2 regions of the Lysinibacillus sp. UBA6686 genome follow, and region 2 is predicted to be linked to the other one. Evidence: predicted binding sites of a transcription regulator. Region 2 holds the regulator's gene; the other holds the start of a gene.
What was found. The regulator CtsR, encoded in region 2, represses protease genes until heat stress. The targets are predictions, from matches to a motif close to ATGGTCAATAAAGGTCAAACA.

Region 1 (16,563 bases), on a different contig from region 2:
GAGCTAGCTCTACCGCTCCATGAGATACTGGCAAACTAGTCATTGCCCAAGAAGTTAGGAGGGGAAATCCTAACACGGCACCTAAAGAGACAATTACTAAGCTTTTAAACTGACGAGCACTAGGTAATTTTTCTTTTCTTCCAATCAAGATAATAGCAACTAAAATTGAAGCAATTACTGCTCTTCCTAAACCAACGAATGTAGTACCAAAATATTCAACAGCTACACTAGTTGCAGGTAAGGTTAAACTAAAACAAATAACACCCAATAAACCTAATAATATCCCCATTTTTTCTTTTCTACTTTCTTGCACAATCAATCAGCTCCCCTTATTGTTAAGTACAAAACTGTCTCATCTGTACTGGTATAATACATAATAAGAGAACCCATCGTTAAAAGAAATAGAGTTTTCTAGCATCTGTCCTGGTACAGAATAAGGAGAGGATTTTTATGGATACAAAATATGATGGTATAGTTAAAGACATTAAAAATCAGCTTGCGAATGGTGATCTGCTGGCAGGCAGTAAGCTTCCCTCAGTCCGACAAATGTCTGAGAAATTTTCCTGCAGTAAAAACACTGTTATTAAAGCATACGATGAATTAGAAAAGAAACATTTAATATTTTCTATCCCCAAAAGTGGCTATTATGTTGTCAATGAATTTCAGCGCATTGACTCTAGAAGGACGACCATCGATTTTTTATCTGCTGGTCCTGATAAAAACATCATGCCATACATTGATTTTCAGCACTGTATCAATCAGGCAATTGATACATATAAGGAAGAATTATTTACTTATTCCGATCAACAAGGCTTCTACTCTTTGCGCGTACAATTGGTGAAATACTTACAAAGCTTACAGGTTTTTACCGAACCAGAAAGATTATTTATTGTTTCTGGCTCACAGCAGGCATTAAATTTATTAGTATCCATGCCATTTCCTAATGGCAAAAAAAATATTTTAATTGAACAGCCTACTTATTTTGGCTTTATCGAATCAGCCAATTTACATTCGATAACTACCTTTGGAATTGATTTATCTATGGATGGTATAGATTTTGATCGTCTAGAGTATATTTTTCGGAATAATAATATAAAGTTTTTCTATATTGTACCAAGGTTTCAAAACCCACTTGGTCATAGCTACACAAATAAAGAGAAAAAGAGAATCGTTGAATTGGCTGAAAAGTACGATGTGTATATCGTTGAGGATGATTTTTTAGGGGAGCTCGATCCAAACACTAAATCTGATCCATTATTTTCATACAACCCTTCTGGAAGAGTCATTTATATAAAAAGTTTTTCTAAGATTTTTCTCCCTGGTTTAAGGATTGCTACCATCGTTCTTCCTCCAAAAATGAGCAGCCATTTTTCACGCTATAAGTTTACTGCTGATTTTAATAGTTCCGTGCTTTCGCAGGGTGCATTAGAGATTTATTTAAAAAATGGCATGTTTCAAAGCCATATAAAAAAAATTAAGGAGCTCTATTTTGGAAAGATGAAGCATTTACAGGAAGCGTGTGAATTATTTCTACCCAATAACACACTTTACACAAAGCCAGCATCCGGGTTTTACCTTACAATCTACTTACCAGAACATGTTGCAGCAAAGCAAATTGTTCAATTGTTAAAGGAACAACATATTTTTGTTGATGATGCCTCTAGAATGTTTCTGCCAGAATATAAAAAGGAAAACCTAATTCGCCTAAGCATTTCCCAGGTAGAAGACAATCAAATTCATACTGGTGTAGAAAAGCTGGCTCATTGTATCACGTTGATTGACAGCAAGAGATCTGCTACGTCCCAATATAAAATTCAGCTCCTATAAACTATGTTTCTCACATAAAAAGACTGCGCAACTCGGTGCACAGTCTTTTTTTCTATTATTTTTTTAGATGACTATCTAAGAATTTTAACATCGCATTATAGAATTCAATTTTATTTTCTTCATTTTGGAAGCCATGGCCTTCATTCTCTTTCAGCATGTACTCCACGTCAACGCCTCTAGCACGTAATGCTTCTACAATTTGATCGGATTCTGCTTTGTTTACGCGTGGATCATTTGCACCTTGAGCCACGAATAGTGGTGTTTTAATTTTATCCGCATGGAACACTGGAGAAGCAGCTGTTAATAGCTCTTTATCTTTCTCTGGATGCCCTACTCGCTCATAGAACATTTCACGCATTGTTTCCCAATACGGAGGGATTGTATTTAATAACGTAAAGATATTCGAAACACCTACATAGTCAACTGCTGCTGCATATAAATCTGGTGTAAACGTAATACCAGCTAAAGTAGCATAACCACCAAATGATGCCCCGTAAATACCAATTCGTTTAGGGTCCGCAATACCTTGGTCAATTGCCCATTGTACGCCATCTGTAATATCATCTTGAATTTTTAGACCCCACTGTTTATTACCAGCCTGCAGGAATTCCTTACCGTAACCAGTAGAAGAACGGAAATTAACCTGTAAGACTGCATAACCGCGGTTCGCTAATAGCTGTACCTCTGGATTGAAGCCCCACATATCACGTGCCCATGGACCACCATGTGGATTCACGATAAGTGGTAGATTTTTAGCTTCTTTGTTTTTTGGCAATGTTAGATAGCCATTAATTATTAAACCATCTCTACTCTTATAGGAAATTGGATGCATTTCAGATAGTTCCTCAGATTTTAACCAAGGGCTTAATGTAGCCAATTCTGTTAATTTATCTGTTAAAGAATCATAGTAATAATATTTTCCGTAAACCGTATCACTAGAAACGCTAACAATAAACTTAGTCATTTCCTTATTGTAATCGTTAATACCTAATTCACTTTCATGAACACCTAATTTATCTTGTATTTTACGGAATAGCTTTTCAAAGTTCTCATCAAAGAATTGGTAATGTGGTTTATCTGTTATATACGCACCATATAATAGTTTATCCTGCTCGGCACTATATAGTACACCTGTAACGTCTACTTCTTTATTAGACATAACAACTTCTTCTTTACCTTCTAAATCATATTTAACAACTTCTACTTTGTCTCTTCCTTTATTAGAGGTTGCGTAAATATGTTTATTATCCTTGGAGAATGCAAGTGGTGTTACTTCATCCCCTGCTGCTAATTCAATAAATGGCTTGAATTCATCTTTTTCGGAGTCACGATAAAGAACAGTTCCAACTACCCCATCTGATGCAACCGCAACACGCACTTCTCCATTACGGTCTGCTAACCAGTTTGAGATATTACCAGGGTTTTTAGCAACATGTGTTGTTTCACCAGTCTTCACATTAAGCTTGTACACATCGAACACTGTTGCATCTTCTTTGTTCATCATAATTAGAATCTCATCTTTTACACCCTGTAAACTACTTAATAAACCTACTGTCACATTTGGATACGGCGTTAAATCCTTTTCCTCTGTCCCGTTAAATGTTGTAGAGTAGATATGGAAATTCTCATCCCCACCTTTATCCTTAACATATAATAATGTATCATCCTTCCAGAAGGAACCAGCTATATCTCGATCCTTTGAACTTGATACACGGACAGGCTCACTATCATCACCCATTTTTTTCACAAAAATATTAGAACGGTTTTCCCATGCTGATGAGAACGTTATATAGTTACCATCTGGCGAAAGCTGATAGCCAAAGTTCCCTGGGCTTTTCATGAAGTCTTCTACAGAAATTTCCTTTACGCCCTCATTATTAGTACCGTTTTTCACTTGTTTAGCATTATTTAACATTTTGACTGCATCTTGTTTAGAAAGCGTATTATCGCTAATTAAAAGCCCAGTAAATAATCCAAGCTTAGCTGCTTTTTCTTTGTACTCATCAAGCGTTGATTCTTTTTCCTCTTTATTTAAAGCTCTTACTAAAATACGTGCTGCTTCATCGCGTTTAATAGCAAGGGTTAAATCCTTTAATTCCTCACCTTTTACCCACGTTGCAATGATTTGCTGACGCATAGATTCTGATCCATGCTGGAAGGTTAAAGCTGTTACAGCTAAATTAAGAAATTCCTGCGCTGTGACACTTTCCTCTTGGGCTACTACTTGTTGACTAGTTTCATTGGCAGCTCGTACCTCTTGCATTGTGACTGGATAAACAGCAGAAGTCGTTAAAATGACCGCTAATGATGCCGATAAAAATCGTTTTTTCAAAATGATTCCTCCTTATATCATTGTGCGTTATATCGTTTGTCGATATATTAAAATTATAACAACTTTAGCGCTTTTGTCAATAAATGATAATAATTAAATATAATTACCTTTTAAACCAATAAAAAAATTAAACCATAGTACATGGGGTTTTTGAGCTGAACTAATCCACACAATTTAGTTCAGCTTTTATTTATGAATTTAAGCAGCAGCTCGACCAACAGAAAGCTGGGGCTATTATTACGCGCACAGTGTCCATGCAACTGGTTACACATCATGGATAAACGTCGAAAAACTCTCTCCGATTGGTTAAAAATGGTTTAAGGACACAAAAATGTCAAAGATCAGTATTGAAATGTAATTATTTGTAATGTTAGGATTAAATTAACTCGAGCGAACGTCAATTGCTGTAGCAACTTATATTTTTAGATACAATTCTATTATTTTTTTAAATTTGTGAAGGAAGGTTAGTGTGAGAGATTTAAAAAAAGGCACTATTTATGCAATAATTTCAGCTATTTGTTTTGGTATTATGCCCATTTTCGCTATAAAAGCTTATAGCTATGGGATTTCTGTTTATACTTTACTGGTTTTAAGATTTTCAATAAGTTCTTTACTATTTTTTTTGTTTCTTATATGGAAAAAAATACCTTTAAAAATTAGTAAAATGGATTTAAAGTTATTTTTTCTATTGGGTGGTGTTTTATTTACACTGTTATCTGTCCTACATTTTGAATCATTAAAATATCTATCTTCTGCTATGGCTGTTTTATTATTATTTTCATTTCCTATATTTGTTTCAATTTTTTCCTTTTTAATCTACAAAGAAAAGCTAAAGGTAAAATCAATCATAGCTTTATTTTTCACCTTTATTAGTATGATTTTTTTATTAGGCGTTTCTTTTCAAGGTATAAATATGAAAGGCGTAATGTTAGCAATATTAGCTGCTATTGTATATGCACTATATATGATTCTTGGAAAAAAAGTCACCGACAATAATTCTCCCGTTGTAACAAGTACTTATGTTACCTCCTTTGCTGCATTGGGTGTAATTTTCATAGGACTAATAACTAGTGAACTACATTTGAATTTTGGTTCAAATGCATGGATATATATATTCGGCATTGTTGTTATTTCAACGATTATAGGTGAAATAACTTTATTTAAATCACTACAGATTCTTACTTCAACAAATGTTTCTATGATAAGTATGGTAGAGCCCATATTCACCTCTATCTTTGGCTTACTGTTTTTGCAGGAAGTAATGGAACCTCTTCAACTATTGGGAGGCATTTTCATCTTAATAGGCTTAACTTTATTGATTTATTTTCAAAATAAAAATTAATATGATTCAAATACTCATCGAAAGGAAGATTCAAAGATGATTTTTAACCTAAATGAAAAGACTCTATCAATTCCTGAAGGAACTGAAGATGTTTTAGGAATTGATATGAGATATCGAGAACATATCATCAATATAATTAAAGGCGTTTATGAAAACTATGGTTTCAATCCACATAAAACACCTATTTTAGAATACTTAGAAACTTTTAACGGACATCATGGGGAAGGAGAGAAGTTATTTTTTCATATAAAAGATAAAAATGAAAAATTTCTTATTCCTCGCTATGATCTAACTGTACCGCTGGCTAGAGTAGTAAGTATGTATCCAAATATACCGAGACCTTATAAAAGATATCAAATTGGTCCATCTTTTAGAGATGATCAGCCTGGAAAAAGTCATTTTAGAGAATTTACACAATGCGACGCTGATATCATTGGCTCAGACAGTTTATTAGCTGAAATCGATATTACAATAATGGCCCATGAATTGATTAATAAGTTAGGAATAAAAAACTTTGTTTTGAAAATAAATCATAGACTACTTATTCAAGCCTTAGCTCTTAAAGTTGGTTTGAATACCAAAGAAGAACACCTCGGATTACAAAGAGCCTTAGATTATGCAGATAAAGTTTCAAAAGACGGATTACAAGGTATAAAAAATAAACTCATAGAAAATAAAATTCCACTGAATATTGCTAATCAAATACTAATTGAAATTGAATGTTTTTCTAACCTTTTAGCTCAATATGAGGATTTACAAAATCAAATAAGTCAAATTGAAAAGTTCTTTAATTACTGTCTCTCTTCTACAAAGGCGACAGCCGATTTGAAATTTATCCTCTCTTATTTACCAAAAAATGTTCAATCCAACATCAAAATTGATTTAACACTAGCAAGAGGGGCAGACTATTATACAGGCTATATATTAGAGGGTTTGGTTGTTGACTCTGAAATCGGAGCAATTTTAGGTGGTGGACGATACAATAATTTAGTTTCTGCTGTCGGCAATTTAAATGAACCAGGAGTTGGCTTAGCCTTTGGTTTAGAAAGATTATTATCTGTATTGAAAAGCCTAGCTTATATTGACAAAAATATATTACTGCCTCATAAAATATTATTAGCTGATGCCAACGAAGAGTTCCATCCTATGATTTTTCATATCGCTCGTGAATTAAGAAAATACTATGATGTTGACATTTATTATAATCACACTCAATTTGAAGAAATAATCCATTTTGCTCAAGAAGATAAGCATCAAATAATTGTAGAGCTTATTGGGAACCGTCCATTCATTCACTCTGTTATAGAGAATGAGACATTTAAGTTGGAAGTCACAGATATTTTGAATAGTTTAGATTTTATATAATGATTTTCGACCTTGCTTTATATATGAGTATTGCTTTAATAATTTCACGCATCAAATAATTTGAATTTTCTCTAAAATAAAAATGTACATTACTAAAAAAATTTAATTTAGTAATGTACATTTCTATTATATGCGCAACATTATATTCGGGTAGTAATGTACAATTCCCTATTTTTAATGTTACAAAGTAGCCAGCTAGAATTTACGACTTGCCCCGCCTCCAGCAGAAGAACCACCTCCAAATCCACCAAAGCCGCCTCCACCTGAGCCTCGGCTGCCAAAGCCACCGCCAAAGCCTCCTGGATAGCCTCCTCTGCCACCTGAGCGTGGTCCTCTTCCACCACCATTAGAAATAATGGAGTAAAAAACAAGGACAATGACAACAAGGACAATAATCATCCATGTTGGCATTTCTTCCTCTTCAGCTGAATTTGTAGGAGTCTCCCCCTCCCAATTGTATTCCTCTGCAACAATTTGAAATACTTCAGCATATGTTACTTTAAAGGCTTGATCAATATTACCAGCACTTGCATTAGGATAAAACGCTGTATCTAATATCCGTCCAAGTTTCCCATCTGGTAATGCTCCTTCAAGTCCCTGACCAACAGCAATTACGACATCATTATTGCCTTCACCCTGACCAAATGTTGCTAATAATAATACACCGTTATTTTTTTGTGCATTACCAATTCCCCATGAACGAATCATTTTAGTCGCATACATTTTTGGGTCCTGTCCATGAATGGATTCCACAGTGATCACCATTATTTCGGCTCCTGTCCCTTTGTCTAGCTGCTCTGAATAATGATTAAGCTCCTCTTTTACTGAAGTGGATAATACATTAGCAAAATCGTGAATATACGTATTTTTCATGGGGGTTGGCATTGCTGCATCTGCCATTCTAATCAATACAAGAAATGAGAAACAAACAATTGCAAATTGCACAATAAAACGTTTCATTATTGCTTACCTGAATTACTAAAATCAATAGATGGTGCCTTTTCAGAACCTGCTGTAGCTTTAAAATATTCCTTCTGCTCAAACCCAAACATTCCTGCAATTAAATTTCCTGGGAAACGTTTTACATTTTTATTAAAAGTTTGAACCTCATTATTGTAGTCCTCACGAGCGACTGCTAGCCGGTTTTCCGTTCCAGCTAATTCATCCATTAATTGTCTAAAATTAGCATCTGCCTTTAAGTTTGGATAATTTTCTACCACAACAAGCAATCGACTAAGTGCGCCATTCAGTGCATCATTTGCAACCGCTTGCTCCTCTGGACTACGTGCATTCCCCATTTGTGAGCGTGCCTCCGAAATACTAGCAATAATATCTTGCTCATGCTTAGCGTACCCTTTTACAGATTCCACTAAGTTTGGAATTAAATCATAGCGACGCTGAAGCTGATTTTCAACCTGGGCCCATTTTGAATCCACACTCTCCTCCGCTGTAACAAGGCTGTTGTATTTAGGGATAAATAGTAAAGCTAATAGCACTAAAATAATAATGATAATACCAATTGGTCCAAGAACTTTTTTCAAATGAAATTCCCTCCTTTACACACTTACTTTTCCTTACCTCTAATGTGCTGCAAAAAAAACATCTCTATTCTACATATATGCAAATGTAGTTATAGCGTATGAAATATATCTAATTAGACATACTAAATACTGCAACAAAATAACATTTAGGAGGCGTTTTTTTTGTCACAATCATTTCACAATGAATCAGCTAACCAACCATCATTCAACCAACAACAAAGTCTAAATCATGGTGGACATGAAGTTATGGACATGCATGAAACACTTGGCGAAATCATTGCTGGTATGAATCAATCCATTATTCTACGTCCACATGTTAAGGACCCTGAGTTACTTAGTATTTTGGATCGCCAATATAACTTCACTTTAGGGATGTATAACACTATTGTGGAATCTTTTAAAACTGGACATGATCCATCGGTTCCAACTGGACGTTACCAAATGGAGACAGGCAATAACTTTACTTATGGATTAAATCCTGGGCAACCTAAAAAACCAATGCAAAATGCAAATGAAATGAATGATGAAACAATTTCTGGCTTCTTATTAGGTGCCCAAAAAGGTACAGCCAAATGTATGACGGCTGCTGCAACTGAGACTACAAACCCTGTTGTTCGTCGTGTTGTTGCAGATAGTATTCCCAACTGTATTGAAATGGCATACGAATTATCTATTTACCAAAATAAACATGGCTACTATCAAGTACCTCAATATTCGCAACAAGATATGCGTACAATACTTGATTCATTCGGTACAACTACAAATCCTCTTCATTAACAAAAAAGCAGTCTCACATGTGATTTAAATCACCTGAGACTGCTTTACTTTTAGGTTATAAAACTTTTCCTAAAAATGCTTTTGTTCGTTCATTTTGAGGATTTCCGAAAATTTCCTCTGGTGCTCCTTCTTCCACAATATAGCCACCATCCATAAAGACCACACGATCGCCTACCTCACGTGCAAAGCCCATTTCATGTGTAACGACAATCATTGTCATTCCTTCAGCTGCTAGATTCTTCATTACATCTAATACCTCTTTTACCATTTCTGGATCAAGTGCTGACGTCGGTTCATCAAAAAGAATGGCTTTTGGTTTCATTGCTAAAGCGCGAGCAATAGCTACTCGTTGCTGCTGACCACCTGAAAGCTGTTCAGGGTAGTTGTATGCCTTACTATCTAAACCAACCTTCTTAAGAAGCTCATGTCCTAATGCTTCTGCATCGGCACGACTCATCTTACGAATTTGCATTGGTGCCATTGTCACATTATCAATAACCGTCATATGCGGGAATAAATTGAATTGTTGAAACACCATGCCCACTTCTGCACGTATTGCATTTATATTTGTTTTAGGATCATTAATCTTCACATTTTCAATATAAATGGCACCATCTGTCACTTCTTCGAGCATATTAATACAGCGTAAAAAGGTACTTTTTCCTGAACCAGATGGTCCTATTACACAAACCACCTGTTTTTCTTGTATTTCATAATCAATACCTTTTAATACTTCCAGCTTGCCAAAATATTTGTGTAAATTCTGAATTTTAATCATCGCGCTTCCCGCCCTTCTACCTTACGAGGGACATAACTATTACTGAATCGCTTCTCGATAAATGCCACAATTTTTGTTACACCATACGTTAAAACTAAATATAATAATGCTGCAACAATGTATGGCTCCCAGAATCGGAAGCTAGCTCCTGCTACTACTTTACTTGCATATAAAATATCTGGAGCTGCAATAACGGTTACTAGAGAGGAATCCTTTAATAGCGCAATGAATTCATTCCCTAACGGTGGAATCATTCGTCTAAATGCCTGTGGTAAAATGACTTTTCTCATCGCTTGGTTATGTGTTAAGCCAAGTGATCGAGCTGCCTCCATTTGACCTTTCGCAATACTTTGAATGCCGGCACGGAAGATTTCTGCATTATAGGCTGCACAGTTTAATATAAGTGCCGTGATCCCTGACACCATATAGCCTAAAGAGTGTCCAAAAATCGTAGGTATTACGGCTAAATGAATTAATAAAATTTGCACTAGCATTGGTGTTCCACGGAATAAATCAACATAAAGCTTACATGGCCAATAAATCCATTTTTTCGTTGATAATTTTCCGAGCCCTAAAAATAATCCTAAAAAAATACCACCAAAATAACCACTGAGTGTCAAAATTAGTGTTACGCCAATACCACGTATAAACATATCTCGGTAGTTCCAGACTATGTCCCAGCGTAAGTCAAAGATGTCCATCCGAAAACCCCATTTCCCCTAAAAAGTTACGAAAAAATATGAAGCCGCTAGCATAAGGCTATGCTAGGGGCACCATTCATTCTTTTCTTACTTAAAGTCTGAGCCAGTAATCTCTTTTAATTTACCGTTCTCTTTAATCTTTTGTAGACCCTCATTTAATAGGTTTAAGAGCTCTTTATTTCCTTTTTGAACCATGAAGCCATAATATTCTTTATCAAATGCATCATCTTCTATTACTTTTAGTTTTTGATCTGGATGTGCTTGGATATACTTGTTAACTACTGCATTATCACCGATTGCAGCATCTACATTGCCATTTAGCATTTCTTGGATAGCAACTGGTTGATTTTCAAATGCCATAATATTTGTACTAGCATCACCCTGTAGCTTTTTCGCTGCTGTATGTCCAGTAGAATTGATTTGTACGGAAACCTTTTTATTTTTTAATTCTGCCAGTGATTTAATCTTTGAATCTTCTTTTACTACAATAAATAATTGAGATTCATGGTATGGTTCTGTAAAGTCGAATGATTGTTTACGTTCTTCTGTAATTGTAATTCCGGATGCCCCAATATCTGTTTCACCATTTTTAATTGTTTGGAATACAGGCTCCCAGCCAATATTTTGCCATTCTACCTCAAAGTTCATTTCATCTGCAATAGCCTGCAAAATATCGACATCAATCCCTACTATATTCCCCTTATCGTCAATCGATTCAAACGGAGCGAAAGTAGCCTCTGTACCTACCTTATAAACTTTTTTACCGCTTCCGCCATCCTCTGCCGGTGCACTACCTGATGATTTATCTTCCTTCGTGCCACATCCTGCTAGAGCTAGCATTAGTGCTGCCACGAGCATAAGTAACATAGATACTCTTTTTTTCATAGCATTTCCCCCTAAAATAAGTTTTTCCGAAATACGACTTCATTTTTCACAATTCGGAAATGTTAGACTATTAGGTCAATTATAGTAACATTATTGCTAATAGACAATAACTTTTCGTATAAAAGTAATTATTTTTTCATAAAAATTTATTTCCATGTGTTTTTTTAGCAAAAAACGGTATGAATAATTGAAAATAGCATTAAAAATGAATATTTATACATCAACTAATCATGCCAAAATTAGATAGTTTTGGGCAAAAAAAAAGAATCCCCTCAGATAGGATTCTTTTTTTCGACTAGATGGCTAGTCCTCACGTACAGTATGTCCACTAAAAAATAATTTGGAGTTGTTGCTTTTTTGAAGGTTTGAATGGAACAAATACGGGAATAATGCCAATTAGGGCAGTATTTCCACTATTTTCCCTTCTTTCTCCACTAAGCAGGCTGCTAAACTACTTATTAGGAGAATCGAGCTATAAAAGGTAATAAAATAATCAATAAAATGGCGCCCTCGGAGGGAATCGAACCCCCAGTGCAAGAACCGGAATCTTACGTGTTATCCATTACACCACGAGGGCAATTAAACACAAAAAAAAAGTACTCACTCTAGGCTTTATGAAAAGCATGATGTAGATAATCCTCATTTTTTGAAGCATACCCGCAAAATAGTGTACCGTACTTTAATCTATGACCTTAACTATTATACAAACGTATTGCCAACAATTCAACTATAGAATGCAAAAAACAATTTATTTTTTTTATTTCACTTTAGCAGGGTTAATATTTGACCTTCCCTGACTATAATGTGTATGATAGGGATACAGCTGAAATACAACGGAAGTTTTCAGCAAGAGTATTCGAATTTAGTTTTATTAAGGAGGATTTAACATGAATTTAATTCCTACAGTTATTGAACAAACAAGCCGTGGTGAACGTGCATATGACATCTATTCACGACTACTAAAAGACCGCATCATCCTTTTAGGAAGTGCGATTGATGACAACGTGGCTAACTCAATTGTAGCTCAGCTTCTATTCCTACAAGCTGAAGATCCAGATAAAGATATCTCACTTTATATTAACTCTCCAGGTGGATCAATCACTGCTGGTATGGCTATCTATGACACAATGCAAATTATTAAGCCACAAGTACAAACAATCTGTATTGGTATGGCTGCATCTATGGGAGCATTCTTACTTGCAGCAGGTGAGCCTGGTAAACGATTCGCTTTACCAAATGCAGAAGTAATGATTCACCAACCATTAGGTGGCGCACAAGGTCAAGCAACTGAGATTGAAATCGCTGCTAAACGTATTTTATTCCTACGTGAAAAATTAAATGGTATCTTATCAGAACGCACTGGGCAACCGCTTGAAGTCATTTCAAGAGATACAGATCGTGATAACTTCATGACAGCTGAACGTGCAAAAGAATATGGCTTAATCGACCATATTATGGACCGTAGCGACCGTAAATAACAAAGTACAGACATCTCAGATTTAGTTCTGAGATGTCTTTCTTTATTTTAACGCTCTATCCGTCATTTTGTCATTTTCATCCGTCACTTTGACATTTCTATCCGTCACATTAGCTCCGCTATCCACCATTTTCGGTAAATAGAACACAAAAACTGCCCAATTATTGGACAGTCTTTATATTTAATCTTCTTTTTCGATTAACTCTGCCAATGCTGTAACCGCTTGCTCAGCATCGTTACCTTCACTGCTTAAAACTACTTCTGTTCCTTTAGCAATAGCTAAGCTCATTACACCCATAATGGATTTAGCATTAACTTTTTTCTCATCCTTCTCAAGAAAGATATCTGCACTAAAGCGATTTGCTTCTTGAACAAATAATGCTGCTTGTCTAGCCTGTAGTCCTAATTTTAATTTGACTTGGACTCTTCTCTCGGTCATTCTCAAAACTCCCCTTTACTACCGTTCATCTTATTAGTTTTATCTTACCTTACTTACTAGCAAAAGAACAATATGTGTTTACGCATCACATTCATACCTGAAAAGTATGAAAACTTAACCACCAATCTTTTCTCCACGTCTTAATGCATCCGCTATTTCGTCGATTTTCCGTAAACGATGATTGACACCTGATTTACTAACCGTTCCGCTTGATACCATTTCACCCAGTTCTTTTAGGGTGACATCTTGATATTCTACTCGTAAACGTGCAATTTCTCGAAGCTTTTCTGGTAATTGATCTAGGCCAATGGAATTTTCAATAAATCGAATATTTTCAACCTGACGCAATGCAGCACCTATTGTTTTATTTAAGTTTGCTGTCTCACAATTAACAATACGGTTAACGCTATTCCGCATATCTCGCAATATACGGACATCCTCAAATTTCATCATTGCCTGATGTGCTCCTACAATATTAAGAAAATCAGAAATCTTTTCTGCCTCTTTTAAATAGGTCACAAAGCCCTTTTTCCGTTCTATTGTTTTAGCATTTAGATCAAATTCATTCATAACATCCATTAAAGCCTCGCCATGCTCTTTATATAACGAATAAATCTCTAAATGGTAGGCTGACGTTTCTGGATTATTAACAGAGCCGCCTGCTAAAAATGCACCTCGTAAATATGCTCTTTTTTGACCACTCTTTTTAATAAGCTTTGGAGAAATCGTATGATTGAATTGAAAGTCGTCTGAGATGATTTCTAAATCAATTAGTAGCTCGCGCGCACCATCTCTTACACGGCAAATATATACGTTATTTTTTTTCAAACGCATTTTTTTTCGAACAAGTAACTCTACATTATATGGATACAACTTTTTCATAATCGTATAGAGTCTTCTTGCAATTGCAGCGTTTTCAGTTTGTACGTCTAAGCTTAACTGTTTATTCGCAAAGGATAATGAACCATTCATACGAATTAGGGCAGATACTTCTGCTTTCATACAATGATTGTCCGCTTCTATTTGCGTTAATTCTTTTTTTGTTTCAGAAGCAAAAGACATATCACGTGCCCCCCTTTCAACTTCAGTTCTATGTATATGCCATCTTATCATATACAATAAGCGCTTTATGATTGTATTTTTGGATTGTTTACTTTTTGTTTATAAATATTTGCGTATTCTACAAGCCATTTAGCAACGTTTGTCGCATTATGACGAACCGTCCCATCTGATCGAATTGTAGCAATATCTCGCTTAATAACCTCTAATCCCATACTTTCAAGTTTTGCCACATCAAATGTTACAGGTTCCGCACATTCTTCCTTATAAAGCTCCTGTACAGGATGTGGTAATTTCTCTTCATTTACTAAAATAGAATCGATAAAGGAAGCGCCAACATGTTCGTAAATTGCTTTTACATGATCTCCTGCTGTATAGGAAATGGTTTCACCTTTTTGAGTCATTAAATTACAAACATAAATTTTTCTTCCTTTAGCTCTTACAACAGCTTCACCAATTTCTTTGACAAGCAGGTTAGGTATAATACTCGTATATAAGCTACCAGGACCAATTAAAATATAATCCGCACGCTGGATTGCTCGTATTGCCTCTGGTAACGGTTTCACATTTTCAGGCACTAAAAAAACACGACTAATGCGTTTTGTAGCCGTTGGAATTTTAGATTCACCTTCGATTGTAGAACCGTCCTCAAGCTCTGCATGTAAATTAATTTTTTTATTGGCAGCTGGTATAACACGACCATGGACCTTTAACACTTTTCCCATTTCACTAATGGCATGGTTAAAATCACCTGTAATCTCTGTTAAAGCAGTGAGCATTAAATTGCCTAATGAATGCCCTCGTAAATCTTGTGATGCCGAAAAGCGATATTGAAACATTTGCTCTACAAGTGGCTCAACATCCGATAATGCAGCAATAACATTTCGGACATCGCCGGGTGGTGGTATATCATAATCATCCCGTAAGCGCCCTGAAGAGCCACCATCATCCGCTACTGTTACAATAGCAGTAATATCGAATGGATGATGCTTCAGCCCCCTTAGTAATGTAGAAAGCCCTGTACCACCACCTATAACAACTAGCTTAGTGTGCCTTTTCCCCATTCACTCAATCCTTTCTTCGATTGATGTCACGATGCGTTATAACCGTATTCTCTTTTCCACTTAGATATGCCCCAAAATACTCTGCTAATGTTACCGAGCGATGCTGTCCACCCGTACAACCAAAGGCAATAACAAGCTGTGATTTTCCTTCTTGTCTATATAGAGGTATCATAAATTCAAATAAATCCTTCAATTTTTGAATAAGCGTTTGTGTATCCTCAAGCGCTAAAACATAAGAGGATACCTCCGTCTGTAATCCCGTCTTAGGACGCAGCTCTTCAACATAATAGGGATTTTTTAAAAAACGCACGTCAAACACTAAATCTGCATCTATTGGCATACCATGTTTAAATCCAAAGGACATAATATTAACCGAAAAAACATGATCTGAATCACTCGCAAACTCTTTGGCGATTTTTTCACGTAGTTCCTTAGGCTTCATAGTAGACGTATTATAGACAAAATTAGCCCGCCCTTTCACTTCAGAGAGCAAAATACGCTCTTGTTGAATACCATCTAATGGTAAGCCATTGACAGCTAATGGGTGCGAACGTCTTGTCTCTTTATAGCGTCTAACTAATGTTGCATCATCTGCATCCAAGAACAATATGCGTACAACAATATTCCCTTCTTTTTGTATATGGTCAAGAGCACCAATAAGAGAATCAAAAAAGTCACCGCCCCGCATATCCATAACAGCTGCAATACGTGTAGTATTTTTTCCCGAATCCCTAAGGAGGGTTAAAAAAGTTGTAAGTAACGCCGGTGGTAAATTATCAATACAGTAATACCCTAAATCCTCAAAGCTTTGAATAGCTACTGTTTTTCCAGCTCCAGACATTCCTGTAATAATAACCAATTCATGTGTTCTTTGTTGGCCTTCAACCACCACTGTCATGCAGCTCCTTTTATTGTTCTTTTGATATTTGTATTTTTTCATGCAATAATTCAAAATCAGTCGTATATTCAAATGTTC
Region 2 (16,563 bases):
AAGTTGATTGGGTGACGATAATGCACAGAAAGCATAAAGAATCTTAAAATTTGTGGATCAATTTGTTTGCGGATATCATTGACAAGTATAAAATTCCCTAGAGATTTAGACATCTTTTCATTGTCAATATTAATATACCCATTGTGCATCCAATAACGCGCAAATGTTTTATCATTATGAGCTTCAGATTGTGCAATTTCATTTTCATGATGTGGGAATGTTAAATCTTGCCCACCAGCATGAATATCAATGGTATCTCCTAGATGCTCCCGCGCCATTACAGAGCATTCAATATGCCAACCAGGACGACCTTTCCCCCATGGACTCTCCCAGAAAATTTCACCCGGTTTAGCAGCTTTCCATAAAGCAAAATCTAATGCATCATCTTTCTTCTCACCAGCTTCAATACGAGCACCGATTTTTAAATCATCCACTGATTGATGTGATAATTTACCATATCCATTAAATTTACGCGTCCGATAGTAAACATCACCAGCAGATTCATAGGCATAACCCTTATCCATTAACACTTGAATGAATTCAATGATATCGTCCATATGCTCTGTAACGCGTGGATGTACATCAGCTTTTTTACAGCCTAATGCTGTAACATCTTCAAAATACGCGTTAATAAAGCGCTCTGTTAATTCATGAACTTCTTCACCAAGCTCGTTAGCTGCTTTTATAATTTTGTCATCTACATCTGTGAAATTTGAGACAAATTTCACATCATACCCTTTATACTGAAAATAACGGCGTACTGTATCATAAACAATTACAGGTCGTGAATTTCCAATATGAATATAGTTATAAACTGTAGGACCACAAACGTACATTTTCACTTTGCCTTCTTCTAGTGGTACGAAAGGTTCCTTTTGTCGTGTTAATGAGTTAAAGATTTGAATACTCATTGTGTTTCTCTCTCCTTTTGTAAGCGTTCGATCTCCTGTTGCAATGTAGCAATCTGCTTCTCGAAAACTTGACAACGTTCTTCTACTGGGTCAGGTATATTTTGATGGTCTAGTTTTTTCTCTAGACGAATTCCATCCTTAATCACTATTTTACCAGGTATACCGACAACTGTAGCATTTGGTGGCACTTCTTTTAAAACAACTGAGCCTGCGCCTATTTTACTATTCTCACCAATTGTAATGGAGCCTAATACTTTTGCGCCAGTTGCTACAAGTACATTATCCTCTAATGTCGGATGGCGTTTTCCTTTTTCTTTACCTGTACCGCCTAAAGTCACACCTTGATATAAGGTTACATTATCACCAATTTCACATGTTTCACCAATCACAACGCCCATCCCATGGTCAATAAAGAAACGTCGACCAATCTTCGCTCCAGGATGAATTTCAATTCCAGTAAAGAAGCGACTAATTTGTGAAATGGTACGGGCTATAAAATAAAAACGCTTTTTAAAGAACCAGTGAGCAACTCGATGTGCCCAAGTGGCGTGCAGTCCCGAATATGTTAGTACAACTTCAAGCACACTGCGCGCAGCTGGATCATTTTCAAAAATGGTTTCTACATCTTCCTTCATTCTTTTAAACACAAAAAACTCCCCCTTTTCTTTTTGATCTGCCTTGATCCTTTGAAATTTTCACAATAATCAACTGCATCCTTGGACTTTGAAATACTGTGCTGACGTTGATTGCTTTCCAGAGTTGCTAGTAGCAGAACGAATTTTATATAAAAAAACGTCCCCATCATTCCCAAAAAGGAATGACAGAGACGCTAAATTTAAAACGCGCGGTTCCACTCTGATTGAAGGCAAAGCCCTCCACTCTGGACGTCCTGTAACGGGAACGAATCGATAAAGCCTACTATTTGTTCAGCCCTATGCTCAAAGGTGCATTTCAGTTTTGCCTAGGCTCAGACCACTTTCAGCCGGTGATGGTCCTCTCTTTAGAGCATGCGCCACTTACTTCTCCTTATCAACGCTTTCTCAATGTAAATTCATTTTACAACGAACTAATAAATTGTCAATAAAATTCTATTTATTGCGCAAATTTTTCTACGCGGTCAATTGCTTTTTCTTTACCAATTAAACAAATGGCATTCGGAAGCTCTGGGCCATGTGTTTCTCCAGTAGTGACAACACGAATTGGCATAAATAAATTTTTACCTTTATGACCTGTCGCTTTTTGCACGGCTTTAATAGCTGCTTTTACTGCATCTGGTGTAAATTCTTCTAACTCTTCAAGCTGTTTCTTAAATGCTGCCATGACCTCAGGTACTTGCTCACCTGCTAAAACAGCTTTTGCTTCTTCATCATATTCAATATGATCGTTAAAGAATAGGCTAGATAAATCTACTATTTCAGCACCAAAGCTCATTTGGTCATGATACAGTGCAATTAAATCTGTTGCCCATGCATGTTGTTCTGGAGTCAGCTCTTCTGGTAATAGACCTGCTTTTTGTAAGTGTGGTAAAGATAATGCCACTACTTCTTCTAAAGATAACTTTTTAATGTATTGGTTGTTCATCCATGTAAGTTTTTGCTTATCAAACATAGACGGTGATTTTGATAGGCGTTTCTCATCAAAGATTTTAATAAATTCTTCCTTGGAGAAAATCTCTTCTTCCCCTTCTGGAGACCAGCCAAGTAATGCAAAGAAATTGAACATTGCCTCAGGAAGGTAGCCTAAATCTTTATATTGCGTTACGAATTGAATAATGGATTCATCGCGTTTTGATAATTTTTTGCGATTTTCATTAATGATTAATGTCATATGACCAAAGCGTGGATACTCCCAGCCAAATGCATCAAAAATCATCATTTGTTTTGGTGTGTTAGATAAATGCTCTTCGCCACGGAAAACATGGGAGATTTCCATAAAGTGGTCATCAAGCACTACAGCATAGTTATAAGTTGGAATACCATTTGCTTTAACAATTACCCAGTCACCGATATCTTTTGATTCAAATGTAACTTGTCCACGCACTAAGTCCTCAAATTCATATGTTACATTTTCAGGTACGCGCATACGAATTGTATAGGATTCACCAGCAGCCTCTTTAGCAGCAACTTCCTCTGCTGATAAATGACGACAAGTCCCATCATACGTTGGAGCAGCTACTCCTCGTGCCTTTTGCTCTTCACGGGATGCCTCTAATTTCTCAGAAGAACAGAAGCATTTATAGGCTACACCCTGCTCTAAAAGCTTTTCCGCATGCTCTTTATAAATATCAAGACGCTCCATTTGACGATAAGGCGCATATGGTCCACCGATATCAATGGATTCATCGTATTCAATACCTAACCATTTTAGGTTATCTAGCTGAGATGCTTCTCCGCCCTCTACATTACGCTCAATATCTGTATCCTCAATACGTACGATAAATTTACCGTTATGATGTTTTGCATATAAATAATTGAATAACGCTGTACGCGCTCCACCGATATGTAAGTAACCAGTAGGGGATGGCGCGTAACGAACACGAACTTCTTTCGCCATAATTAAAAGCCTCCTAAATTTTCGATCAAAAATTGACTTTGTTCATTTTACCACTCTGCTACAGGAAATAAAAGCGCTGATAGCCTGCTTTTACTTCTTAATCAATAGAATTGTTGCCATTGCAGCAATCCCTTCCTCACGACCAGTAAAACCTAATCGTTCAGTTGTTGTCGCCTTGACATTAACTTGTGACGGTTCTGCGTTCAATAATTCAGCAATACGGTTTTGCATTTGCTCAATATATGGTGCCATTTTCGGTCGCTGTGCCATAATTGTACAATCAACATTCCCTAGAACATACCCTTTATCCTCAACAATTTTCCAGATATGCTCTAATAATTTTGCTGAGTCTGCATCCTTAAATGCGGGGTCTGTGTCTGGAAAATGCCGACCGATATCTCCTTCTCCAATAGCCCCTAATGCTGCATCTGTGACAGTATGTAATAAAACATCTGCATCAGAATGCCCTACTAGCCCTTTTTCATGAGGAATTGTTATACCACCAATAATTAATGGACGTCCTTCTTCAAATGCATGCACGTCAAAACCTTGTCCAACTCGAAACATACGATACTACTACGTTCTTGCCGTAGCAGCATTCACCTACCTTTATGATTTTCTATTTATAGACAGTTTACCATATTTCCTAGGAAATGAGTGATTTCACAAAGCCATCAGATATTTGACTCTCACTACTCGCACATTCTTTGTTATCCTTACCTTAAGTCTAAAACGATAAGGCGGTGGAGAAATGAATATTAATACTTTTGAAAGTCAGTTTAGCAAAGTAATAGTACAGCGTGGGTACGATTATTATGTGAATGATCACGTCATTGATATTATGCAAATAGACAATAGCAATTGGCAGGCAGAGGTTGAGGGAACTGAACCTTATACTGTAAATATTGTTATCAAAGCAAACGGAGATATTACAGATGCAACTTGTGATTGTCCTTACGATGATGATTGCAAACATATAGTAGCTGTACTATACGCTATTCAGGAGCAATTTAACAATTCTCCTATATCAGTATCTAAATCATCTAAAGCACAAAAATCTACATTACAGCAATTACTCGCAGCACAAACAAAGGAAAATTTAATTAATTTAATTTTAACAGTTGGGAAGAACTCACCTAATTTTCTGCAAGAATTAGAAATACGACTAATGGAGCCAATAGATATATTAAAGGCCTCCAAAAAAATGATTACTCAGCATCTAAAAGCCGGTCAGGAGGGGCGAAGCGGCTTTATCCCACGTCATCGGGCATTAAAAGCACTTAAAGGTGTCCAAACTACCCTTCAACACGCTGAGGAGCACATCGACATGGAGGATAATATTACAGCTATTGAGCTTAGTTTTCTGTGTCTCCAATATACATTAGAGGCACTACAATATGGGGATGACTCTGATGGCTATTTTGGCGATGCTATTCGTGAAAGTCTTGAATTAATAAGTCAGGCAATTGAAGAAGGCGTAAATCTTTGGCCAAAAAAGCTGTATAAATCTGTATTTGACCTAGTTATTCGAAAAGCAATGCTACCCGTATTAGGAGACTGGGTAGATTGTCGAATTCATTTGCTTCATGCCTGTATCCCTCTTTGTGAAGATGATGCGATTGAGGAGCAGTTTAAAGCCCTTATTCATTCACTTGAAAGTACATCAGATAATTGGCGTGCACAATATCTAAATAAAGAGCTAAAGCTGATTGAACTTCACTTATTACAACACAAATACAGTAGCAATGAGGTAGAGGCATTTTTGGAGGGGCATATTGAAGACTACCATATGCGTGAACAAGTTATTCTATCTGCCATAAATCGCGGCGATTATGAAAAAGTATTACAATTAACAGCAGATGGATTAGAGCAAGATCAAAAACTTTCAGGAATCGTTAGCCTTTGGAGACGCTATGCCTTTAAGGCTCATCAGCATTTAGGACATACAGAGGATATGCGTCAATTGGCTTTACAACTATTGCTTGATGGGGAGTATGAATTTTATACGAAATACAAAGCTCTGCACTCCGCTGAACAATGGCCAGAAGTTTTAGAAGAATTATTAAATAACCTTACAAAATCTTATTTATACGAAAGGGTTATTGTTGAAGAACAGCAAACAAAACGTATTTTAGACTATTGCAAAGATTATCCAAAACGAATAGAAGACTATTATTCATTTATTAAAGAGCAGTACTATGAAGAAGTGTGTGCACTATTCATTGAGGCTATCACTGCAGATGCACAATACGCCACTAATCGAAAAAAATATAAAGGTGTCTGTCGTTCTATCAATATCATGCGTAAGGCTGGTTATATGGTAGAAGCAGAACAGTTGATTGTTGATTTACTGCAAACTTATCCAAAACGTCCAGCTTTAATAGAGGAATTAACTAATATTATGAAATAGTAATCCCGCCTCAAAAATACGAGCAAATTAAAATACCGTAGAGAAGTATCATTATCGATTTCTCTACGGTATTTTTCATAGCGGCTCTAATCGCCACCTATTCAACTATTTTGCATCCAAGGCACGTTTACGCAAGATCGCTTCTCCGAAAACTAGATCCTCTTTTGTCGTCATCTTTACATTTTCATAGCTACTCTCTACAATATGCACGGCATGTCCAAGACGTTCCACAAGCATGGCTTCATCAGTACCAAGAAAGCCAACCTTCTCTGCGACATCCTCCGCCTCTACGATTAAATCAAACTGAAAAGCTTGCGGAGTTTGAATCATCCATAAGCTATCACGATCAACCGTCTCCTCAATCACACCATCACGTACCTTTTTCATCGTATCCTTTGCACGGACACCAGCGATTGCAGCACCATATGTATGAGCACTTTGCACAAGATTCGCAATAATATCATGAGAGATAAAGGGACGAGCAGCATCATGTACAAGCACAATATCGACCTGCTCCATCTCCTTCATACACGAATGAACTGAATGCTGTCGTTCAGCACCGCCATCAGGTAAGCCCTTCACCTTTAAAATCCTATACTTCTCTAACATGGCTTGAATATAGGAACGCTCTTCTGGTTTTACTGCAAGCCAAATCCCTGTACATTTTGAATCCTGTTCAAAAACCTCCAGGGTGTGTATGAGAATGGGTTTTCCTAGTAAATTTAAAAATAACTTATTTTGCCCCGCTCCCATTCGCTTACCGCTACCCGCTGCAGGTAATACTACCTCGTATTGCACATTTTCCACTTCCTAGTCATCCTTTGGTTTAGCAAAAATCATACGGCCCGCTGATGTTTGCAGTACACTTGTTACCGTAACCGTTATTGCCTGTCCGATATAACTGCGTCCACCTTCAACCACAATCATTGTGCCATCGTCTAAATAAGCCACTCCTTGATTATGCTCTTTACCATCTTTAATAACCATCACTTGCATATCCTCACCAGGGATAACAACAGGCTTCACAGCATTCGCTAAATCATTGATATTTAAGACTCTTACGTGGTGTAACTCGCATACTTTATTAAGATTGAAGTCATTCGTAACAATCTGTGTATCATTGCTCATTTTCTTTGCAAGACGCACTAATTTTAAGTCAACTTCCTGCACATCCTCAAAATCCTCTTCGGATATTTCCACCTTTGTCATTCGCTCATCTTGCAATTTTTTTAAAATATCTAAACCACGACGACCTCTTGTACGTTTTAAAGTATCAGAAGAATCTGCAATATGCTGAAGCTCTGTAAGAACAAATTGAGGAACCACTAATATACCTTCAATAAATCCCGTTTGAGAAATATCCGCAATACGCCCATCAATAATAACACTTGTATCCAGCAGCTTATAGCTCCCCTTTACTTCTTGGGCATCTACACCATCTATTAGTTTTTTCTTTGTATTGCTTCCACGTAATGTAAAGAGTTGGATTAATTCATCGCGCTTCTTAAAGCCTACACGGAACCCTAAATAGCCAAGTACAAAGGACATGATAATTGGTAAAATCTCCGAAACGAATCCTAGCTGGACACTTTCTATGGCAAAGCCTAAGAAGTAAGCTACAATCAGTCCGATGATAAGTCCAAGCGTACCAAATAATAAGTCACCAACAGGTACCTTAAATAGCACCTCTTCCAGCCAGCTAATGAGTCGCACAAAATAATCCGAAAACGCAAACGATAGTGTAAACAATAAAATTGCCCCTAAAGCTACTGATACATAGGGATTATCAAGCCAAGGATTAGAAGATAAATGAAGCAATTCGTATAATGGCGGTAAGAAAACAAAGCCTAACGCTCCCCCAATCAGTAAAAAGGCAATTTGAACAAATTTTTTCATAAGCTGTCACCTCCCATTCTTAACTATAATTATACATAGTTTACTGTAGAAAATCTTTCATGAGCCTAACAACCCCTGTTTCTTTTTAACGCCAGCAGCAACTCTATACAAAGGTGAAAATAAAGAGGTACTATTACTAGCTATAACGTTGTTAAAAGAGCCATCTTATTAGGGTGTTATGTAGGACGCTTAAACCCCTTTTTTAGTTCCGATTTTTATGCCTAGCATCTAAAAAATTATTGAAAGAGGAAAATGCATGTCAGAACCTTGTCCCCTTTATAGCTCTCTAAAGCAAGCATTCAGTGCATCTTTAATGGTTTCTACTCCAACTATCTCAATACCTTGTGGAAAATCCCAGCCACCAATATTTGAAGCCGGAATGAATATCCGTTTAAACCCTAGCTTTGCCGCCTCTATTACACGTTGTTCAATACGGGAAACACGGCGCACCTCTCCCGTCAACCCTACTTCTCCAACAAAACAATCTGTAGCTCTAACTGCTTGATCCTTAAAGCTAGAGACAATGCTTGTCAACACTGCTAAATCAATGGCTGGTTCATCTAGCTTTACACCGCCAGCAACTTTAATATATGCATCCTGTGCCTGTAGCATGAGGCCCATTCTCTTTTCTAGAACAGCCATTAACAACTGTACACGGTTTTGATCAACACCTGTTGCCATACGCTTTGGATAGTTAAAGCTTGTAGGTGTTACGAGTGACTGAATTTCAACAAGAATTGGTCGTGTACCCTCCATAGAAGCCACAATGGTTGACCCCGCTGCCCCCTGTGAACGCTCCTGTAAAAAGAGCTCAGATGGATTTAATACTTCCTTTAAGCCCCCCTGAAGCATTTCAAATATAGCAATCTCATTTGTTGAGCCAAAACGGTTCTTTTGACTACGCAGAATACGGTGATTATGGTGTCGCTCCCCCTCAAAATACAGCACAGTATCTACCATATGCTCCAAAATACGTGGCCCTGCAATTTGACCCTCTTTTGTTACATGTCCAACTAAAAATATAGCGATTCCCTTCGTTTTAGCAATTCTCATTAACTCTGCCGTACACTCCCGCACCTGCGATACACTGCCAGGAGCACTTGTTACCTCGGGATGAAACACAGTTTGAATGGAATCGACAATAACAAATTTCGGTTGCACATCCTCAATTGTTTGATTTAGAAACTCTAAATTTGTTTCTGAATAGATATAAAGCTCCTGTGAAACCACCCCTAAACGCTCTGCACGTAGCTTTGTTTGGCGGATTGATTCCTCACCAGAAATGTAGAGCACACGATGTCCCTTATTTGAAAGTAAAGCAGACACTTGTAATAATAGCGTCGACTTCCCAATACCAGGGTCACCTCCTATAAGTACAAGAGAGCCCGGTACGATTCCCCCACCTAGCACTCGGTTAAGCTCACCCATTTCTGTTGTAATTCGAGACTCCTCGGCAGCCTCGATCTGCATAATAGGAAGAGCCTTTTGCGTAACTGTCGCAGAATGCTGGAAGGCTCCACGAGGTCCCTTTGCTACTACCTCTACTTCTTCGACCATCTTATTCCATTCCCCACAGCCCGGACATCTTCCCATCCATTTTGCAGATTCATAGCCACAGCCTGTGCATACAAATTTCGTTTTTTTCTTTGCCAATTCACATTCACCTCGAATATTTGTTCTTATTGTCAATTGTACATAAAAAAGGACAGCTTGGCACTATAGCCTGCTGTCCTTTTGAGATGAAGCGTAGCTGTTAGAAATTAGTTAGATGCAGAAATGCCCTCTTTTTTCTTTACCACAAAGTCATCATTCACATAATCAATGACCACTTGATTGCCCTTCTCTACATTGCCTTTCAGTAATTCTTCTGATAAGCGGTCTTCCACTTGTTTTTGTAGTGCACGGCGTAGCGGGCGGGCGCCGTATTGAGGATCATAGCCCTCTTGCGCAATTTTCTCAAGCGCAGCATCTGTTAACTCTAACGAAATATCTTGTTCCTTTAGACGTTTTGTTAAAGCATTCGCCATCATGGAAACAATTTCTTTTAAGTGTTCTTTTTCTAATGAGTGGAACACAATCATCTCATCAATACGGTTTAAGAACTCTGGTCGGAATGCTTTTTTCAATTCCTCAAGCATTGTTCCCTTCATGTCTTTATGTTTCGATTCCGTACCACCAACATTGAAGCCTAAGTTTTTCTGGTATTTTAAAGCATCTGCCCCAACGTTTGATGTCATAATAACAACCGTGTTGCGGAAGTCCACTACACGACCTTTAGAATCAGTCAAACGACCATCTTCAAGCACTTGCAGTAGAATATTGAAAACATCTGGATGAGCTTTTTCAATCTCATCTAGTAATACAACTGAATATGGTTTACGACGAACCTTTTCTGTTAACTGGCCACCATCATCAAAGCCTACATAGCCTGGAGGTGAACCAACTAGGCGCGAAGTAGAATGTTTCTCCATATATTCAGACATATCAACTCGAATCATCGCATCCTCATCACCAAACATCACTTCAGCTAGTGCTCTTGCAAGCTCTGTTTTACCAACCCCTGTTGGCCCTAAGAAAATAAATGAGCCAATTGGTCGTTTTGGATCTTTTAAGCCTGCTCTTGCACGGCGAATAGCACGGGAAATGGCCTCTACTGCCTCCCCTTGCCCTACCACTCGTTTGTGTAGCTCTTCCTCTAATTGTAATAGCTTAGAGGACTCTTCTGAGGCAATTTTTGATACAGGGATTCCAGTCCACATAGATACGACTGCTGCTACATCATCCACTGTAACTTTTGATTCAGATTTCCCTTGCTCTTCCTTCCAATTCTTTCTTGTCGTTTCAATTTCATCTTTTAGCTTTTGTTCGGTATCTCTTAATGAGGCTGCCTTTTCAAACTCTTGACCAGAAACTGCAGCATTCTTTTCAGAGCGCACATTTTCGAGCTTATCTTCAAGCGCTTTTAGATTTGGTGGAACTGCAAATGAACGTAAGCGTACTTTTGAGCCTGCTTCATCAATTAAATCAATCGCTTTATCTGGTAAGAAACGGTCAGAAATATAGCGGTCACCCATTTTTGCGGCTGCCTCAATCGCTTCATCTGTAATTTTCACACGGTGATGTGCTTCATAGCGATCACGTAAGCCCTGGATAATTTGAATCGCTTCTTCAACTGTTGGCTCATCAACTTGTATTGGTTGGAAACGTCGCTCTAAAGCCGCATCCTTTTCAATATATTTACGATATTCATCTAATGTTGTTGCACCGATACATTGAAGCTCACCACGTGCTAGAGAAGGTTTTAGAATATTTGATGCATCAATTGCTCCCTCTGCACCACCTGCGCCGATTAATGTATGCAATTCATCGATAAATAAAATAACATTTCCTGCTTGACGAATCTCATCCATCACTTTTTTCAAGCGATCCTCAAATTCACCACGGTATTTTGTACCTGCTACAACTGTTCCCATATCAAGAGTCATGACGCGTTTATCACGAAGAATCTCTGGCACTTCATTATTAATAATTTGCTGTGCTAGACCTTCAGCAATAGCTGTTTTACCTACCCCTGGCTCACCAATTAATACAGGATTGTTTTTTGTACGACGAGATAAAACTTCAATGACACGTGTAATTTCTTTGCTTCGACCTATCACAGGGTCTAAAGAGCCTTCTCGAGCAATTTGTGTTAAGTCTCGCGCAAGGCTATCTAATGTAGGGGTATTGGCAGCCTGGGCAGCTTGTTGGCCAGATTGAGCATTATCATTATTTCCTAGTAGTAATAGCACTTGCTGACGTGCTTTATTTAAGCCGACACCAGCGTTATTTAATACACGAGCAGCCACACCTTCACCTTCACGAATAAGCGCTAATAGCAAATGCTCTGTACCGATATATGAATGACCTAGTTTGCGTGATTCATCAACTGATAGCTCAATGACTTTTTTCGCTCTAGGTGTGTAGTGGACAATCGGACCCACATCCTCTTTTCCTTTTCCAACTAACTCTTCGATACCTGCTTCAATTGTTTGAGGACTAATATCGATGGCTTCTAATGCTTTCGCAGCTATACCACCGCCTTCACGAATAAGCCCTAATAGAATATGCTCTGTTCCTATTGATTCGTGTTTCCAACGAATTGCCTCTTCCTGTGCAAGCTGTAATACTTTTTGTGCGCGTTGTGTAAAACGATTAAACATCATATGAATCCTCTCCTTTTTTTCCTATAATAGGCTTACTCATATTTTCACGAAATAATGCCTCACGAAGCATTTTCGCTCGTACGCGATCGCGCTCAGCAGGTGGTAAAACCTCTCCTGCATAGTGTTGTAAAAATCCTGGTTGCATACAGACAACACACTCGTTTAAAGTTGTCGCCTTAATGCCTTCTATCAACTGTAAATCTACCCCTAAACGAACATTGGACAAGCAGGTAGCTGCCTCTTCGCTCGTTAAAATTCGAGCATGCGTTAAAGTACCTAATGCACGGTATACTCGGTCTTCTAAAGCAAGCTCTGCTTTTTCCATTAGCCTACCTCTTGCATGTCGCTCCTTTTGAATAATCTTTTCGGCGACGCTTTGAATGTCAGCCAAAATATCCTCCTCTGTTTTACCCAGTGTTATCTGATTCGACACTTGGTAAACATTCCCTAAATTTTCACTACCTTCCCCATATATCCCTCTTACTGTCATTCCTAGCCTTGTCATGGCATTAATAATTTGACTCATTTGAGCTGTTAATGTAAGGGCAGGTAGGTGCATCATAACGGAAGCTCGTAAACCAGTACCGATATTTGTTGGGCAACTTGTAAGATATCCAAAAGTATCACGAAATGCATAAGGTAAAGATTTTTCTAGGGCTCTATCAATTTTATTGGCCTGCTCATATGCCCTTTGCAGCTGAAAACTCGCTGTCATACATTGAATGCGTAAATGGTCTTCTTCATTCACCATAATACTAATTGATTCATCATCAGATAATAGCATGGAGCCAACCTGTTCTTTTTTAGCAAGCTGAGGGCTAATTAAATGCTTTTCTACAAGAATTTGACGCTGTAAGGATGTTAAATCCTTGACGGCAAAATACGAGTAATGATCTTGTAGTTTCGTGCTATCCTGAACAGCGTGTGTTACAGCCTGCTCTACCTGTAATGCCTCATTCTCTGTAAAGGACAGAGGAAAACGATAGCCATCTAAATTTCGTGCAAGACGGATACGTGTACTAATGACTATATCTGAATAATCGTCCTCCACGCTCATCCATGCTGGTGTAGCTCGTTCTAAAAACGATTCAATCATCACGACACATCACCACCTTCAAATTGTAGCTGTTTCTCCAATTCCTTTACTTCATCCCGCAGTTTCGCGGCCTCCTCAAACTGTTCCTCATCTATAGCTACTTTCATAAGTTTACGGATATCTTCTATTTGTTTTTTAATGACGTAAATATTGCTATGAGCACCGGGCATCTTACCTATATGTTGAGGTCCTGCTTGTATTCGATTAAAGAGCTTTGGTAGGTGCTCGCTAAAACTGTCATAGCAGCTAGGGCAACCGAATTTCCCTTCTTTTAAAAATCGTTTATACGTAAAGCCACATTGTGGACAAGTTTGTGGTTGTGGCTGCGCCTGTTGTTTTTCATCCACTTTTTGTTGTTGCCATGTCGGTGAGCCAAACCAATTCGATAATAGCTGTTGAATAGATACAGGCTCTTGTTTAAATTCTGCATGAAATGGATGGAACTGCGAGGCGCAGACGTCACAGTAATGATGCTCTACCTTTTGTCCATTTTGAACTTGTGTTACAGTTACCGTCGCATTACGCTGCTTGCAATGTTCGCAAATCATTTCCATCACCTCTCTATTTTTGCTGTTCATATTTGATTGTTGTTAGCATCGCTCTTAATATTCTTGCTCGAATGGTATCCCGTAATGGGAGTGGCAAATCCAGAGTGGAGCGATCAATTGCCGCTAACATTAACTTCGCTTCTCTCTTTGAAATTACCTGCTCATCAATAAGCCGATAAACTAAATCTTCTGCCATTGTTTGCGATGCCCCTCCCTCTATCTGCCTGAGGACATCGTCAATCAAATCGATTTGTGAATTCGCGCGGACACGTAAAATTCGTATGTATCCACCACCACCACGTTTGCTTTCAACAAGATAACCTCGTTCGGCAGTAAATCTAGTATTGATCACATAATTTATTTGTGAGGGCACACATTGGAATTTATCAGCTATTTCACTGCGCTTAATTTCAATATGCCCTTCTCCACCTAATTCAAGTACTTGCTTCAAGTAGCCTTCTATGATGTCTGATATATTACGCATTAGGAATACACCTCGCTTACTTCACTGACTTTGACTATCTTTGACTTTCTTTGAGTATATTATACAAAACGCTTGAAAATAATTGCAATGATTTCGCCTATAGAAAAATTAATAGCAACCATTTTTTCATTCAAACGCTTGAAAAATCGCTATTCATGCTAGATATCTTAACGGTCGTATGTCTAATGTACCCTTTTTCGTGATGAAAAAAACGCAAGCATATGCAATTAGCATATACTTGCGTCGATAAAAATTATACCCAGCGACCAACAATTGGGTAATGCCATGGTTCATCAGATAAAGCCTTTACAATTCCAATAATCGGTACGACAAACAACATAATACCGAAAATAATTAGGAATGGTAAACCAACGAGTACAAAACTTAGTACCACAGAAATTGCAATTAAAACACCCATTATAATTTGGAACAGTAGTGCTTGAATGGAAATAGCTTTTACTTCCTCATCAGAACTAATTAAGAAAAATAATATTGGTACTAACCATGGCGCAAAAAACGGACTTGCGTGTATGATTACCTTAGACCATTTAGCTTCCATTTATATCAACCCTTCTTTTTTAAATTTTCCTTTGTTTTATGTACTACTATTTACGGAACTATACCCTGAATAGTTTCATTGTATGTTGTATTTTTAAAAAATTCTTTGGGAAAGGCATGTGAGACACTATGGAATTTAATAACACACTAGCAAACGAATACGAAAAGGGTATTCGTCGAACATTACCTAGTTACGATGCCATGCTACGGTTAACACAAACCTTTTATCAATCCACACTACCTGAGAAAGCGGAATTGCTAATAGTTGGCTCTGGGAGCGGCAATGAAATTTTACAACTTGCAGAGCATAAGCCAACTTGGTCATTTGTGGGCATTGATCCTTCTGAGGCCATGTTACATGTAGCGGAGGAACGATTAAAATCTTTGCCTAATCAAATTTCATTATACCAGGGAACTATGCTGGAAACGAAGTTACCCTCTAGAGAGTTTGATGCAGCTAGCTGTATTTTAGTGCTACATTTTATCAACGGGACTCAAGAAAAGCTTGCAACATTGAAAGAAATAGCAAATAATTTAAAGCCTGGTGCACCATTTGTTCTTGTTTCAAAATACGGGCAGCCTGGCTCTTTAGAGACCGAACTACAATTTGATTTATGGCGGGCCTATTGGCTGCAGCATACAAAGCTATCTTCCTTAGAGGTAGCAGATATGGAAAAATCCATACGCTCCCTTTCTTTTATGCCTGAGCAGGATATTTTAACACTACTTCAAGAGGCAGGATTTACAAAACCATCCAGATTTTTTGCCACTACTTTATTTGGTGGATGGATATGCTATAAGGAAATCTAAAAATAATTTCGCCTTGGTGTAATTTCGCTACAGAAGACATTTGTAGCTGCCTCTATGCTTTCGATGAAGATAAATGTATTACTCTATGAGGACAATTATTCCTAGAAAGTTAAAATCAACAGAATTGGGGTGAACGCTGTGATACGCACAATCGGGATTACGAAGGATCAACAACTCATAAAGGGTTTTCCTATCGAGGAAATAAACAATAATCATTTTGAATGGTATTGGGTCGATTTTGATTGCCCTACTACTGAAGAAGAGCTGCTATTGGATACGTTTTTTCATTTTCACCCACTTGCTATAGAAGACTGCTTATTGCGTTTACAGCGACCAAAGCTCGATTTTTATGATGATTTCCATTTCTTTGTTATTCATAGAGTGAATGAAGAATTAGCAGCAGAGGAAGTTAATATTTTTGTTTCCAATAAATTTATTGTAACCTTTCATAAAAATACTGCTCCCGAAATCGATAGAGTGCAGAATATGCTAGAAAAGCAACCGAAAAATTGGGAACGTGGTACAGTGTATTTAACCTATCAGGTAATCGATAAAATCGTTGACAATTACTTCCCACTTGTCTATAAAATTGAGGATCATTTGAATGCACTAGAAGATGAATTAAACTATCAAAGTAATCTAAATGCCATGAAAATCGTATTCGAATTTCGTAGTGACTTACTTGATTTACGGCGCACAATTCTACCAATGCGCGATTTATTATATCGGATTCTTAATTCATATCGATTCTCACTAAATAAATCAGAACGAGCTTATTTCGGAGATATTTATGATCACTTGCTAAAGCTAACAGAAATGGTGGAATCCAACCGTGAGCTGACGGCCGATATGCGCGACAGCTATATGGCAATGAGCTCCAGTCGTATGAATGGCATTATGATGACCTTAACCATCGTGTCAACAATCTTTATTCCATTAACCTTTATTGCAGGTGTATATGGGATGAACTTTGACAATATGCCTGAGCTTCATGGCAAATACAGCTACTTTATCGTCCTAGCTATTATGATACTTATTGTGATCTTTATGCTGGCGGTCTTTAAATGGAAAGGCTGGTTCAAATTATTTAAA

Region 1: a site for CtsR is predicted at 12,329-12,349, ahead of clpP (ATP-dependent Clp endopeptidase proteolytic subunit ClpP). Genes of this name have one in related genera too.

What each region holds. Positions count from the first base shown of each region.
Region 1 covers NZ_DKJS01000054.1:29,723-46,285, forward strand. The annotation lists partial or broken gene B2R82_RS13955 (DMT family transporter) at 1-289, opposite strand, end outside; gene B2R82_RS13960 (PLP-dependent aminotransferase family protein) at 451-1,827, shown strand; gene B2R82_RS13965 (S9 family peptidase) at 1,883-4,159, opposite strand; gene B2R82_RS13970 (DMT family transporter) at 4,629-5,501, shown strand; gene B2R82_RS13975 (histidine--tRNA ligase) at 5,538-6,866, shown strand; gene B2R82_RS13980 (TPM domain-containing protein) at 7,062-7,826, opposite strand; gene B2R82_RS13985 (LemA family protein) at 7,826-8,407, opposite strand; gene B2R82_RS13990 (spore coat protein) at 8,570-9,184, shown strand; gene B2R82_RS13995 (amino acid ABC transporter ATP-binding protein) at 9,240-9,962, opposite strand; gene B2R82_RS14000 (amino acid ABC transporter permease) at 9,959-10,663, opposite strand; gene B2R82_RS14005 (basic amino acid ABC transporter substrate-binding protein) at 10,751-11,548, opposite strand; tRNA gene B2R82_RS14010 (tRNA-Arg) at 12,051-12,125, opposite strand; gene clpP (ATP-dependent Clp endopeptidase proteolytic subunit ClpP) at 12,436-13,026, shown strand; gene B2R82_RS14020 (HPr family phosphocarrier protein) at 13,207-13,464, opposite strand; gene whiA (DNA-binding protein WhiA) at 13,579-14,526, opposite strand; gene B2R82_RS14030 (gluconeogenesis factor YvcK family protein) at 14,592-15,587, opposite strand; gene rapZ (RNase adapter RapZ) at 15,592-16,485, opposite strand; gene B2R82_RS14040 (8-oxo-dGTP diphosphatase) at 16,496-16,563, opposite strand, start outside.
Region 2 covers NZ_DKJS01000056.1:60,820-77,382, reverse strand. The annotation lists gene cysS (cysteine--tRNA ligase) at 1-911, opposite strand, end outside; gene epsC (serine O-acetyltransferase EpsC) at 908-1,558, opposite strand; T-box leader at 1,731-1,953, opposite strand; gene gltX (glutamate--tRNA ligase) at 2,004-3,464, opposite strand; gene ispF (2-C-methyl-D-erythritol 2,4-cyclodiphosphate synthase) at 3,555-4,031, opposite strand; gene B2R82_RS14600 (SWIM zinc finger family protein) at 4,216-5,874, shown strand; gene ispD (2-C-methyl-D-erythritol 4-phosphate cytidylyltransferase) at 5,980-6,672, opposite strand; gene B2R82_RS14590 (PIN/TRAM domain-containing protein) at 6,685-7,770, opposite strand; gene radA (DNA repair protein RadA) at 8,047-9,423, opposite strand; gene B2R82_RS14580 (ATP-dependent Clp protease ATP-binding subunit) at 9,531-11,975, opposite strand; gene B2R82_RS14575 (protein arginine kinase) at 11,965-13,074, opposite strand; gene B2R82_RS14570 (UvrB/UvrC motif-containing protein) at 13,071-13,619, opposite strand; gene B2R82_RS14565 (CtsR family transcriptional regulator) at 13,633-14,103, opposite strand; gene B2R82_RS14560 (DUF4870 domain-containing protein) at 14,357-14,662, opposite strand; gene B2R82_RS14555 (class I SAM-dependent methyltransferase) at 14,791-15,471, shown strand; gene corA (magnesium/cobalt transporter CorA) at 15,610-16,563, shown strand, end outside.